DNA from 3 places in the Synechococcus sp. 65AY6A5 genome. Region 1 is predicted to be linked to each of the others. Evidence: riboswitches for the same ligand, from Rfam matches in the RefSeq annotation. Region 1 holds a riboswitch; each other region holds the start of a gene.

Region 1 (4,672 bases):
TCAGGGATCCCAGGGCCGAGGAGGCTCCACTCCAGACCAATCCTCCCATCACCGCCAAGCCGAGAGCTGCTGCCGCCCACCCCAGGCTGGGCCAGGTGGTCAGCCACTGCCAGAGGTCGCGCCCGATCTGCACCCAGAGCGGCTGCCCCCACCAGCCGGCCAGGCCCAGCCAAGCCAGCACCGCCCCCCAGCCCAGGGCCGGCTGCCCTGCCCACTGGCCCAGCAGCAGCAGCAGGGCTGGGATCCCCAACAACAGCAGGTTGAGCAGGGGGCGCCCAGACGAGAGGGAAGCCAGCGGCAACTCTTGGGAGGAGCCTTCGCGGGCAAGGGCTTCGTCGGTCATGGCAAGGGTATACTCTAGGGGTAGCGTTGGATCTACAAAAAGAAGCCTGCATCAGTCCGTATTTGGAGTTGGGGAAGAGGGCAGGATCCTGCCTGTCAGGTTTGGTAGGATAGCCTCGACCCTCCTTCTTTCTCTGGCCCAGCCTGGTGTGGGGATGACTCCTATGATCTCTTCCTTATCGTTCATCCGTCTGCAGAAATCCGGCGAACACCAATTTACAGCAGTCCTGCCTGACTTGCGGTTGCAGCGTCACGGCTCCGCGACGCTGACGCGACTGGCCACCTCTTTGCTGTTGAGCACCAGCTTACTGCTGGCGGCAGGAAGGGATCCCAGTTGGGCGCAAACTTCCCTGGACACCGGCCTTTTGGAGAAGCAGGCCCTGCCCCAAGCGCCGCCGCTGCCGGACGACCGCCCCGCCATTTTTGTGGATGCCGCCAATGGCAGCGATACCCAAGGGGATGGATCCCGCAACAACCCCTTCAAGACCATCACCCATGCCATCAGCCGGGCGCCAGCCGGCAGCATCATCCAGCTTCTGCCGGGGGTGTACAGCGCAGAAAGCGGCGAAGTCTTCCCCATCCGCCTCAAGGCCGGCCTTATCTTGCGCGGGGACGAGTCCACCTTGGGAGAGGGCTACCTGATCGATGGCGGCGGCACCTACATGAGCCCGACCTTGGCCCGGCAAAACGTTGCCCTGCTGGCAGAGACCGGCTCAGAGGTGCGGGGGGTTACCCTGCGCAACCAGGGTCGGCGCGGCTACGCCCTCTGGGTAGAATCGGCTTCCCCGCGCATTCTCAACAACAGCTTTGTGGGCAGCATCCACGACGGCATTTTCATCGCCGGCGCCTCCAACCCCTGGATAGAAGGCAACCGCTTCTACAAAAACGGGGCCAACGGCATCTCCGTCTTGGGCACCTCCCAGCCCACCATTGTCAACAACCTCTTCCAAGAGACCGGCTTTGGCCTCACCATCGACCAGCGCTCGGCGCCGATTGTGCGCAACAACCGCATCCTGCAAAACCGCACCGGCATTGTGGTCGGCGGCAGCGCCCGTCCCATCCTGCGCAACAATCTCATTGCCCGCAACCTGGAGACTGGCCTGACAGCTATCACCACCGCCCAGCCAGATTTGGGCACGGCTTCGGATCCCGGCAACAACATCTTTGAGGGGAACGGCCAGTACGACATCCACAACGCCACCCGCGGCCTGCGCCTCAACGCCAATGGCAACCAACTGGCCGGCAAAACCAAAGGGGAGCTGGATCTGGCCGGCCAGACCACGGTGGCTGCGCTGCCCAGCAACGCCCCGCCACCCATTGCGGCAGGCGGCTTGACGCTGCCCACACCTCCGCAGGCCGAGCCTCCGGCTCCCAGCAGGGATCCCCAGCCGGCGGCGGCCTCTCCCACCTTGCCGGTGGTGACGGTGCCCCAATCGACTGCCCCCGTTCCCCCTCCTGCAGCGGGATCGGGAGGGCGCATTTTGCCCAGTGCCCCCCCTCAGCCGGCAGGCGCTCAACCCCAGGAGTTTGTTGCCGTCCCCTTCACCCCCGATGGCTCCACCACGCCTGCCCAACCGGTTGAGCCTGCTCCTGCCACTCCCGTCCGCCAGCAATCTGTGGCTCCTCTCACGGATATTACTACCCTCCTGCCACCCCCGGCTCGCCGACAAGCGGGCAGCAGCCCAACAACCCCCCCTGTTCCCGTTGCCGCGGCTCCAGAACCGGCGGTAGCCCCAGCAGAGTCGGCCACCCGCTTTCGTGTGCTGGTGACCCCCAAGGGCAGCGACGATTTGCAGCGGCTGCGGCAGCTCGTCCCCGAAGCGGTGGAGACCGTGTTCAACGGCAGGAGGGTGCTGCAGGCCGGCCTCTACGACAGCCGCAGCCAGGCCCAGTCAGTCTTGGATCGGCTGTTGGACGCCGGCTTTGACGCGGTGGCGGAGATGATCTTCCGTTGACCTCACTGCCCAGGGATCCCCCCCGGCAGGATAGGAACTCCCCAGCAGGGAATGTATGATGCCTAGCACGGCTTTTTCCAGAGCAATGGGGAGGAAAGCCGTGCCGTCAGGTTGTCCTGGGGATCAGCCAGGGCAAGCAATGGGGAAAGTCCGGTGCAAATCCGGCGCTGTGCCGCAACTGTGATGGGCTGAGGCCCTCAGTCAGGATGCCCGCCTGCGGCTTTGGCTCAAAGCTTAGCCCTTCCGCGTCGCACGGAAGCAGGAGCAACCGGATGAAAGTAACTGTATGTCTCAGCCTTGGGCTGGGGATCTTGAGTTTGGGGATCCCGGCCTGGGGGCAGGCAATCTTGGATACCGGCCTCAGCGCCGAGATTTTGAATCAACCCGTCACCACCCCGTTTCGCCGTCCCGGCCTGCTGCGAGAGTCTTCCCGCCCAGTCTACGTCATCACCCGCCAGCAGATGCGCCAGCAAGGGGCAAGGACGGTGCAGGAAGCCCTGCGCTACTTGCCCGGGATCCTCAGCAATGGCACAGCGGGAACTCAGTTGGGAGCTCTTAGCTCTCAATTCATGCGAGGGGCGCGAACGGCGCAGGTATTGGTGCTCTTGGATGGCCGCCCTCTCAACGATCTGGGTTTTTTCGGGGGGTTTGACCTCTCCCAAATCACCACCGATGTCGTCGAGCGAATTGAAGTCTCCCCCGGCGGCGGCTCTACCCTGTACGGCTCAGACGCCGTTGGCGGCGTGATCAACATCGTCACGGTGGAGCCGCAGCCAGAAACGGAGACGGTGCTGGAAGCGGCGGTCGGCAGCTACGGTCTCAATGAGCAAGGGATCCAAAGTCGCGGCCAAGCCCAGGATCTGGGCTGGGTGCTCAGCTATCGCCGTCTGCAAAGTAACAACGACTTTCCCTTTGCCATTGAGCGGCTGGGCAAGTCAGGCAGGCGGGAAAACTCGGCGGTGGAGTACCACAACTTGCAGGCCAAGCTCACCTGGCAACTGGCCGAAGATCAAGTCCTAACAGCCAACGCCCTCTACCTCAACAAAGCCTTTCGCGTGCCCGGCAGTGTAGAGTTTCCCTCTCCCGACGCAGAGCAAAACACCAACGATCTGCTGCTGGATCTCAGTTGGCTGTGGACTCAGGAAACAGGATCCCTGCAGGCAAGAGTCTTTTTGGACGATCTCAACTACCGCTTCAGCGCTCCGCAAAGCCAGGGATCCCGCGACGTCATCTTGCGCAATGGCTGGGGATCCCAGCTTCAATATGCTTGGCAGGCCGGCGAAAACCTAGAGGGAGTTTTGGGGGCAGATTATCGCTCTATCTCAGCCCGCAATACGACTTTTTCTTTTGCCAGGGGTTCTGCCAATATCAACTACGACGATACGGTTAACCAGGGGGCCCTGTTTGCCCGCCTGGACTACAGCCCGGATCCCCAGTTCCACCTCGACCTGGGCATCCGTCAGGACTTCAGCAGTTTGGCCAACGGCTCGGCCACCTCGCCGGCTGTGGGGATCCGGTGGGCAGTTGCCGAGGGAACTACCTTGAGGGCCAGCTACGCCGGCAGCTTTCGCACCCCCTTGATCTCGGAATTGTTCTTTCGGCTGCGCGGCTTTTTTGAAGTGGATGGCAACCCCAATCTCCGCCCAGAGCGAGGGGAGAGCTTGGACATCGGCCTGGATCAAACCTTGGGAGATTTTGGCCTGCTGCGCTTAACTTTTGCCCACAACCGCATCCGCGATGGCATCACCTTTGTCAGCCTTGGGCCGCGCCGGGGAACCTATGAAAATATCGGGCTGGTCGAATATACCGGCCTGGAAGCGGCTTTAGATTTGCGTTTGGGGGAAAACTGGACGCTTTTTGCCAACTATACCCTCAATGATCCCATCATCCGCGCTGCCCTTAACCCGGCCACAGTTGGCAAAGAGCTAGCCTTTGTAGGAGCCGATAGCTTCAATCTAGGCCTAAGCTACCGCCACGAGCAGGGCTGGTACGGCTCGATTTTGGTCCATCACATTGGGAGCTTTTTTACCAACAATGCCAATACGGAATCCCTGCCAGGCTACACCACCGTGGCTCTGCGCGGCGGGATCCCGTTGGCTGAGGCCCTGAGCCTAGAGTTGGGGATCGACAACCTGCTGGATGAGCAGTATGAAGTTTTCCCCGGCTATCCCGGAGTTGGCCGCACGCTGAGGGTGAACTTGCGGGGGCAATTTTAGCGATATCCCAGGCTGTTTTTAACTCTCCGGCTGACCACTTTTAGCGAGAACTTTCCAAGTTGATTGTCTGCTTTACGGTTTAGTTTGGATGCAACTTATGGCGATCTCAACCAACTCTCTATCTCCTAACTTTTCTCCATCGACAACTTCGGCTCAAGC
Region 2 (4,672 bases), on a different contig from region 1:
GGCCAAAGCTGGGCGGGTCTTTAACGTGGCGGAGATCCAGGGATCCGGCTGGCTGCAGGCTTGGCTGCCCCGGGGAGTTGTGGCGGTGGCGGCCCGCTTCTACCCAGAGTCGGAATGCCGGGTCAGGGTCATTTTCGAGCGCTTGGTGCTCGGATCCCAGGCCTTGATGAGCTACGAGATCGAGAGTTTTCTCTATCTGCTCGAGCGGGATCCCAAACGGATCCCGGCGGTGCAGATCGACGTTCGCCGCCGCGAGCCAACGGGTTGGCTGGATATCACCTATTTGGATGAGGACCTGCGGATTGGGCGTGGCAGCGAAGGGAGTGTGTTTGTCCTGCAGCGGGTGAGCCGAGGCTGCGGCTAGCCGGAGGTGCCAGAGAGTTCGGCGGCGGCAATTTCAGAAGCAGTCGTCTTGGGAGTTAGGGTAGAGCCTATCTCCCAGAGGGTCTGCAGGGCGCGGTAGGACTCCCGCAAAGTCCGCAACTCCTGTTGGGATTGCTCCAGTTGCCGGGCCCATTCCTCCTGTTGGGAGCGCAGCTTTTGGTTTTCGGATTTTGTGCGCTGCAGGAGGCGCTTAAGTTTTTGCTGCTGCTGCTGGAGTTGGGCCCGCTCGGCTTCCGACTGCTGCAGTTGGATCCCTTGCCGTTCCAGCTCTATTTTTAGGGTGGTAACTTGCGATTGAAGTTGGCGGAGCCTGTGGCGCAGTTCCCGCTCTGGTGTGGGTTTGGCCGGTTTGGAGTTTGGGGAAGAGGGCGGGGGTGATGTTTGGAGATTTTGCAAGTGCCGTTGCAACCGTTGGGCTTGGGCCTGCAGAACTCGGCACCGCTGCTGCTCGCTGCGCAGTTGCGCTTGGGGGCGTTCGCAGGTTTGGATTTCGGCTTTCACCTGCTGCTTGGTGCGGTCGAGGATCTTTTGGTGGCGAAGCTGGGTTTGGCGGATCTCCTCAGCCACTTGCAGAGGACGCGGATCCACTTCGGGTTGCCGCGGCCTACCACCGTGATCGGCAGGATCGAAGGGAGACACAGCCGCCAACAGCGATTCTCGAAAGTCAGGCCAGGAATGCGACTGCAGACCCATCTGAACCAGCCGCCAAACCCCGTAGGAGGCCCCAATTGCAGCCAGGAGCCCAGGGATCCCGGCCAAGGACAGGGAAACCTTGGGCAGGGTCGGCAGGATCTGATCCAGCAGGCCCACCACCAACGCGAAGACAAAGATCCCGCTCCCCGCGGCAGCGGCACCTGAGACCCAAGAGGAGCGGGAGAACATCATCGTTTCTGTTTTTTCGCTAGCAGAACCACCGGAGCAGGAGAACCAGAGGTCAGGTTCACAGATCGCCTGCCTGCATCTCAGTTTATCCCGCCGGCAGCCTCTGTTTCTCGCTTAGGGCACTTGCCAAGCCCGCTGGTGGTAGCTCTGCAATTCGGCCCAGGGATCCGCTGCTGCTGCGGGGGTATGGCCGTGGTTGTGGTGATGGTGAGAGTGATGGTGATGGGATCCGTGCCCATGGGAGTCATGGTCATGGTGATGAGTATGCCCCGCTCCCAGCTCTGCGCTCACCGCCAGGCGAAACTTGCAGAGGTGGCAGTTCATCAGGGTTTGGCCCTGGAGAGCTTCCTGCTCCAGTTGCTGCAGGCTGTGCAGCACCGCGTCCACAAGGCCCAATTCCGGCAGCATCAGCCAGTCGATCTCGGGGTATTGGCGTCGCCGTTCTTGCACCGCCGCCTCGATTTTTTTCACCAGCACCCCTGTAAAGAGAAAATAGGGCAGCACAACCACCCGGCGCGGCTGCCAAGAGAGGGCCCGCTCCAGACCCACCGGCAGGCGGGGATGGGTGATGCCGATAAAGCAGGTTTCCACGGCAGCAAACCCGGATCCTTCCCAAAGCAGCCGGGCCAGCTTACAGGCTTCGGCGTTGGCTTCGGGATCGCTGGAGCCGCGACCGACAAACAGCAACACCGTTTCCGCCCCTGGGATCTGCTGCGGCTGGGCAGCCAGCAGAGTGGCCAATCGCTCCCGCAACAGTTGCAAGATCTCGACCCGGATCCCCAGCGGCCCGCCGTAGTGGATGCGCAACTGCGGGTGGAGGGCCTGCAGACGATCCAGCTCCACCGTCACGTCGAACTTGTTGTGGCGCGCCCCAAAAAGCAGCAGCGGCAGGGCCACGATCTCCTGCCACCCTTGGGCCAAGCATTGTTCCACCCCCTGGGCAATACTGGGCTGGGCTAGCTCCAAAAAGCAGGGGATCACCGGCCGATGGGGGGTGAGGGATTGATAAACTTGGGCCAGCTCCAGAAAGGCTTGCTGCCCTTCAGGGTCACGGGATCCATGGCCGATGAGCAACAGGGGCAAGGCAGGAGAAGAAAACTGCCCAACCGCACGGGGAGGGGAAAAACTGAGGGTATTCAACACAAAAAACTCCGTTCCTTGTGAATCGCAAGGGGTACAGGACAACGGCAGGTGGGTGTTCTGGCTGAGGGAGGGATCCCATCACAGTTGCGTCACAGTGGCGGATTTGCACCGCGCTTTCCCCAGTCTGCCTGAGCCTTTTAGGTTAGCTTGCCGCTTGTCGTTCACCAAGCCCCCTGGGGGGGATGTCCTTGTCTGCCAGAAGATAGCCCTGAGGCATGAGCGGTACGGCAGACTCATGCTCAAAGGGCAGCAAAACTGTTGCCGCGCTAATCCCCCTTGCCCCTGGGAGAGGGCCTAACGCCGGCCTGCCGGTCTGTGGGCTCGAAAGTGTCGCAGGCGCAGGGCATTGGCGACCACCGAAATGGAACTCAGGGCCATGGCTGCCCCCGCCAGCATAGGGTTGAGCAACCAGCCTGTAAAGGGATAGAGCGCCCCAGCGGCAATCGGGATCCCCAGCGTATTGTAGATAAAGGCGAAGAAGAGGTTCTGGCGGATGTTGTTGAGGGTGGCCCGGCTGAGTTGAATGGCTGTGGCGACTCCCCGCAGATCCCCCGACATGAGGGTAATATCGCTGGCGGCCATCGCCACATCCGTACCTGTGCCAATGGCGATCCCCACATCGGCTTCTGCCAGAGCCGGAGCATCGTTAATGCCATCTCCCACCATCGCCACCCGGTGTCGAGGTTGTCTGAAGCTGCGAATGTAAGCTGCCTTCTGATCGGGGCGGACTTGGGCAATTACCCGCTGAATGCCTGCCTGCCGGGCAATCGCTTGGGCCGTAGTGGGGTTATCCCCGGTTAGCAGGATCACCTCTAGACCCATCTGTTGCAGCTGTTGCACTGCCTCAGGAGAGGTGGGTTTGAGCGGATCGGCAATGGCCAACAGCCCCACCAGACGGTGGGATTGCGCCACGCCGATCACCGTTTTGCCCTGGCTTTCCCAATTCTGAACCCGCTCTGACCAAGAGGGATCCCAAGGGATCCCCATCTCCTGTAGCCAGCTCAGCCGACCGATGCGGATCCACTGGTCTTCCACCCAGGCTTCTGCCCCACTGCCTATCCTTGCCTGAAAATGCTGGGCAGGAGGGATGGCAATTTTTTCCGCTTCGGCTTTCTGCACCACCGCCTGGGCCAAAGGATGTTCCGAGTGCCGCTCCACCGCCGCTGCCAGGCGCAACACCGTCAGGGGAGAGGAGCCGTGGGCCCAAATATCGGTGACGGTAGGGCGACCTTCGGTCAGGGTGCCAGTTTTGTCCAAGACCACCGTGCGCAAGTGGTGGGCCAATTCCAGGCTGTCGGCACTTTTCACCAGGATCCCCAATTCTGCCCCTCGTCCCGTGGCCACCAGGATCGAGGTGGGGGTTGCCAACCCCAGCGCACAAGGGCAGGCGATGATCAGCACCCCAATCGTGTTCACCAAGGCCAGTGTCGGGTTATCGGCCAGCACCCACCAGAGCACAAAAGTTAGAACTGCCACCCCGATCACTGCCGGCACAAACCAGGCAGTCACCCGATCCGCCACCTGTTGAATTGGGGCTTTGGATCCCTGAGCTTCCTGCACCAAGCGCACGATCTGGGCCAGAACTGTGTCTTTGCCCACCCGCCGCGCTTCCATCACAAAGCTGCCCGTCCGATTCAGCGTTGCCCCAATCACCTCATCCCCCGCCGATTTGACAACAGGCAGGCTCTCGCCGGTCACCATCGACTCGTCGAGGCTGGAGGATCCCTCTAGGATTACCCCATCCACCGGCACCTTCTCGCCGGGGCGCACCCGGATCCGATCCCCCACCTGCACCTCCCGAATGGGGACATCCTGCTCCACCCCCTGGCGGATTACCCTCGCCGTTTTCGGTTGCAGCCCGATCAGCTTGCGAATGGCCTCAGAGGTTTGCCTTTTGGCCCGTTGCTCCATCCACTTGCCCACCAGGATCAAGGTGGTGACCACCGCCGACACCTCATAATAGACATCCGGGTGCAGTCCTTGCCGGTGAAAATAGTCGGGGAAAACCGTTGGGAAAACAGAATAGAAAAAAGCCGCGCTCGTCCCCAAGGCCACCAGCGTGTTCATATCCGCTGAACGCCGTTGCCAAGCAGCCCAAGCGCCTCGATAAAAATGCTTGCCCACCCAAAACTGCACCGGAGCCGTCAGCAGCAACTGCAACCCAGGATTGTGCAGCCACATGGGAAAGCCCGGGATGTCCATCCCCAGCATCATCGGCAGGGATCCGATCACCAGCACCGTGCTGATGCCCACCCCTATCGCC
Region 3 (4,672 bases), 930 kb from region 1:
GTCCTAAGTAAGACCGTAACAATTCAATATGTAGCAGTGCTGCGGGAACAGGCTCAGCGGAGCAGCGAAGTGCTGCAAACCAGTGCAGCAAACTACCTAGAGCTCTATCAGCAGCTGCAAGCAAAGTATGGATTTTCGCTAGCAGCGGAGGACGTTAAGGTTGCTGTCAATCATGAGTTCTGTGACTTGACTAGGCCGATAGATGAAGGTGCCTTGGTAGTTTTCATTCCACCAGTTTGTGGGGGCTAAATGCTGCGTTTTCTAATTGTGGATAGCACCATCCAGCCAGCTGAACTCAGTCGTTTGCTCGTCAATAACACAGCGGGTGCCTTAGTAACCTTCGAGGGCTGGGTACGCAACCACAGCCAGGGCAAACCTGTTCTCAGCTTGGAGTACGAAGTCTACGAGATCCTTGCCCAGAAGGAGGGCGAGAAGATCCTCCGAGAAGCCCACGCCAAGTTTGGCCTCTGCGGTGCTGTTGCCTGTCACCGCCAGGGTCATCTTGCAATTGGTGATATTGCGGTTTGGGTTGGTGCTACAGCTGAACATCGCGGCGCCGCTTTTGCTGGAGCACGTTACATCATTGATGCAATCAAGGAGCGCTTGCCCATTTGGAAAAAAGAGTACTACTGGGGTGAGCCGCCGCGTTGGGTTTTGTGTCAGAAAGCAAAGCCTTTGTTCCAGCAATTCCATAAGAACGCTATTGCTCGGCAGCCTTGCGGCGATACCCCCTAGCCTCTCTGCTAGTATCAGTGAGGTACCTGACCTGGGGCTGTAGCTCAGCCTGGATAGAGCAAGCGCCTCCTAAGCGCTAGGTCGGCGGTTCAAATCCGCCCAGTCCCGCTAAAACCAGTGATAGGATAAAGTCTACTGTCGGTTCTGACGGGGATCAGCCGTCAGAGGCAACGGGGAAAGTGCAGTGAGAATCTGCCGCTGTCCCGCAGCTGTGAGCCGGTTTTGGACTTGGGATCCCTAGTTCGTTGTTGCAAGAGGCCTTGAGACGCAAGCCAGCCCCTCCAAAACTGAGCAAGTCAGAATGCCCGCCGGCGGTTTTTCCACAGTTCACCATATCTGCGAGGTACAGATATGCTCCCCATTTTGACGTTAGCCCGTTCCCGTCTCGAAGTTTTTTCATCGGCCTGCTTACGGATTTTCGACGCTCTCGGATCGTAGGCACTCAGTCAAAAGCGCGGACAAGAGAGCTGAGCAGTTAGCTCAGGGGCAGCTAGGAGGACGGTTGCTCGCTTTGGTTGCACAAAAGAGTCCTCTGGGCATCCCCCTGTGCAGAGTGGGCAAGCCGCCAGGGTGAAGGAACGCCTTGACAGCTCCGGCAGGTTTCCTGGCCTAGGGAAAACCTTCTGCCGGGATGCCACCGATAGGCATGTCGGCGGCCATCTCTTGCTGCCTAGGTTGGATGACAACTGGCGGCAACCTCAATTACCGAATTCGATTCAGGACAAGGTACCTTATGGCCATTGAAACTCAAACCCTAGGCTATGCCCGCATGGGCAAGCGCCGCGAGCTGAAGAAAGCCCTGGAGGCCTTTTGGGGCGGCACCCTGGAGGCGGAAGCCTTGTTGGCGACGCTGCAGGATCTGGAGAGTCAGGCCTGGCGAACCCAGCGACAGGCCAACCTCGACCACATTGCCGTAGGAGATCAAACCCTCTACGACCACGTTTTGGACTGGGCCACCTGGCTGGGGCTGATTCCCTCCCGGTTTCAGAGCTTATCAGGCCTGGAGCGCTACTTTGCCATGGCGCGGGGGCAGGAGGGGCTGCCGGCCTTGGAAATGACCAAGTGGTTTGACACCAACTACCACTACCTGGTGCCGGAAATTGAGGCCGACGCGATCCCTCAGGCCCATTTCGACGACTTCCTGGCCACGGTGCGACGGGCGCAAGGGATCCTAGGAAACCGCACCAGCCCCGTCCTCCTCAGTCCGGTTACCCTTCTTGCTCTAAGCCAGCGCTCTGGCGAGTTGCGGGGGGATCTGGAGAAGCTGCTTCCTCTCTACAGAGAACTCTTGCAGGAGCTGCAGCGCCTGGGGATCCGGGAAGTGCAAGTCCATGAGCCCATCTTGGTGACCAGCGAAGGCAAAAGTCTTCAGGAAGCGGTGGAGCAGACCTACCGCTGGCTTGCAAGCGTGGGGATCCCTCTCCACCTGGTTACCTACTTTGACGACTTGGGGGAGACTTACCCCTGGGCGGTGGAGCTTCCGGTAGCTGGCCTCAGCCTCGACTTCACCCGCGGCCACAACCTGGAACTGGTCAGAGCCCACGGCTTCCCCGCCGACAAGATCCTGGGGGCGGGGGTAGTGGACGGGCGCAACATCTGGCAGATCCAGCCCAAAGCCGTTCTGGCCACTCTGCAAGAGCTGCAAGCCCTAGCCCCCAACCTGCGGGTGCAGCCTTCTTGCTCGCTCCAATTTGTGCCCCACGACGCTGCTCTGGAAACCCACCTGCCAGAGCCTTTGCGCAATGTTCTCAGCTTTGCCGAGCAGAAGCTGGCCGAGGTGGTTCTGCTGGCCCGCACCCTCAACGGCGAAGACACCGCCGCCCAGCAGCAGGAGCTGGAGCAGCAGTGGCAGGCCTTCCAGGACTTCAATCCCCCCAACTCTACAGTGCGCCAGGCCTTGGCCAACCTGACGGCGCAGGACTTCCAGCGCTCCCTTCCCTACGAGCAGCGTATAGGCCGGCAGGTCAAGCTGCCACCGCTGCCGACCACCACCATCGGCTCTTTTCCCCAAACCCCCGAAGTCCGGCAGTGGCGGGTCAAGTACAAAAAGGGCGAGATCTCCCAGGCCGAATACGAAGCTGCCATCGACGCCGAAATTGCCAAGTGCATCCGCATCCAAGAAGAAATTGGCCTGGATGTGCTGGTGCATGGTGAGTTCGAGCGCACCGACATGGTGGAATACTTCGCCCAACAACTGCAGGGCTTTGCCTTTACCGAGCACGGCTGGGTGCAGAGCTATGGCAGCCGCTGCGTGCGTCCCCCCATTCTCTACGGCGACGTGTCTCGCCCTCGCCCCATGACGGTGCGGGAGTTCAAGGTGGCCCAATCTCTGACTCAAAAGCCGGTCAAGGGGATGCTGACAGGGCCGGTAACCATGCTCAACTGGTCCTTCCCCCGCGTTGACGTTTCCCGTCGCGAGCAGGCCCTGCAAATTGCCCTGGCCCTGCGGGCAGAGGTGGCCGACTTGGAAGCTGCCGGAGCCGCGATGGTGCAGGTGGACGAGCCAGCGCTGCGAGAGGGGCTGCCCTTGAAAAAAGAGCGCTGGCCAGAATACTTAAGTTGGGCGGTGGAGGCCTTCCGCCTGACTACCGCTGGCGCCAAGCCCGAAACCCAGATCCACACCCACATGTGCTACTCGGAGTTCGGGGACATCATCGAGCACATCGAGCGTCTGGATGCCGACGTCCTCTCCATCGAAAACAGCCGCAGCAGCAACAAAACCTTGCTGCAGATTGCCCAAGCCGGCTATCGCCACCAGGTAGGCAACGGCGTTTACGACGTTCACAGCCCGGCGGTGCCCGACACCGAGCAGATTCTCCGGCAACTGCGCCTGGGAGTGGCCCACTTGCCGCTAGAGCAAACCTGGGTCAACCCCGACTGCGGCCTAAAAACCCGCCGCTGGGAGGAAGTGATCCCTGCCCTGAAAAACATGGTGGCAGCCACTCAGCGTCTAAGGGAGGAGCTCCAGGCCACCTAGCCCCCGGCAAGGTTGCTCAGGCCAGCGTCTCCTCCGCGGGCAACCGTGCGGCTACGACACTCCTAGGCCGCCTTGCGGCTGGCAAATAGGGCAAGATGAGAGTGGGGCTTTGCTCCGCTGGATCAACGGAGGCCAGAAGGGATCCCCGCTGTGTCTGTTGCCACCGCAGCAACAATCATCAATTGCCATCTCTAGCCATCTCAAGGTAGTTCTAATGAATCCAACACTCTGGGTTTTTTGGGGCCTAGTCCTGCTCCTAGCTATAGGATTGGGAGCCTACCTGTTGACCGCCCGCAAGTACCGCTCTCCTGAATCGGTAGCCCGCGCCTACGACGAATGGACGCGAGACGGGATCCTGGAGTTCTACTGGGGCGAGCATATTCACCTGGGCCACTACGGATCCCCGCCGCGGCGGAAGAACTTCATCCAGGCCAAGCACGACTTTGTCCACGAGATGGTGCGCTGGGGCGGGCTGGATCGGCTGCCGCCGGGGACGACGGTGTTGGATGTGGGCTGCGGCATTGGCGGTAGTTGTCGCATCTTGGCCCGCGACTATGGCTTTGTGGTGACCGGCATCACCATCAGCCCGCAGCAGGTGCAGCGGGCCCAGGAGCTCACCCCCCCCGATCTGCCCGTCCGGTTTCAGGTGGCCGACGCCCTCAACCTGCCCTTCCCCGACGCCAGCTTTGATGTGGTCTGGTCCATCGAGGCGGGGCCCCACATGCCGGACAAGGCTCGCTACGCCAGCGAGATGCTGCGGGTGCTCAAGCCAGGCGGCATCTTGGTGGTGGCGGACTGGAACCAGCGCGACGACCGTCAAAAGCCCCTCAACTTCTGGGAGCGGCTGGTGATGCGGCAGTTGTTGGATCAGTGGTCGCACCCCGCCTTTTCCAGCATCGAGGGGTTTGCCGAACAGTTGCAAGCCACGGGCCTGGTGGAAGGACAGGTGCAAACTGCCGA

Evidence for each region. Region 1 has a riboswitch for cobalamin ahead of SYN65AY6A5_RS06005 (TonB-dependent receptor). Riboswitches for the same ligand answer to the same signal wherever they lie in the genome.
Region 2: linked by a shared signal. The riboswitch ahead of SYN65AY6A5_RS13385 (sirohydrochlorin chelatase) and the one ahead of SYN65AY6A5_RS06005 (TonB-dependent receptor) in region 1 are both predicted to bind cobalamin.
Region 3: linked by a shared signal. The riboswitch ahead of metE (5-methyltetrahydropteroyltriglutamate--homocysteine S-methyltransferase) and the one ahead of SYN65AY6A5_RS06005 (TonB-dependent receptor) in region 1 are both predicted to bind cobalamin.

The regions. Positions count from the first base shown of each region.
Region 1 is NZ_AXUW01000001.1:1,242,514-1,247,185, forward strand. Features, by position in the region: gene SYN65AY6A5_RS05995 (pentapeptide repeat-containing protein) at 1-343, opposite strand, end outside; gene SYN65AY6A5_RS06000 (DUF1565 domain-containing protein) at 507-2,297, shown strand; cobalamin riboswitch at 2,389-2,530, shown strand; gene SYN65AY6A5_RS06005 (TonB-dependent receptor) at 2,570-4,513, shown strand; gene SYN65AY6A5_RS06010 (DUF1636 domain-containing protein) at 4,611-4,672, shown strand, end outside.
Region 2 is NZ_AXUW01000002.1:355,025-359,696, forward strand. Features, by position in the region: gene SYN65AY6A5_RS13375 (PAP/fibrillin family protein) at 1-364, shown strand, start outside; gene SYN65AY6A5_RS13380 (hypothetical protein) at 361-1,269, opposite strand; gene SYN65AY6A5_RS13385 (sirohydrochlorin chelatase) at 1,381-2,409, opposite strand; cobalamin riboswitch at 2,439-2,575, opposite strand; gene SYN65AY6A5_RS13390 (heavy metal translocating P-type ATPase) at 2,704-4,672, opposite strand, start outside.
Region 3 is NZ_AXUW01000001.1:2,173,653-2,178,324, forward strand. Features, by position in the region: gene SYN65AY6A5_RS10305 (MoaD/ThiS family protein) at 1-249, shown strand, start outside; gene moaC (cyclic pyranopterin monophosphate synthase MoaC) at 1-11, shown strand, start outside; gene SYN65AY6A5_RS10310 (molybdenum cofactor biosynthesis protein MoaE) at 250-735, shown strand; tRNA gene SYN65AY6A5_RS10315 (tRNA-Arg) at 769-843, shown strand; cobalamin riboswitch at 858-1,063, shown strand; gene metE (5-methyltetrahydropteroyltriglutamate--homocysteine S-methyltransferase) at 1,469-3,712, shown strand; gene SYN65AY6A5_RS10325 (methyltransferase domain-containing protein) at 3,927-4,672, shown strand, end outside.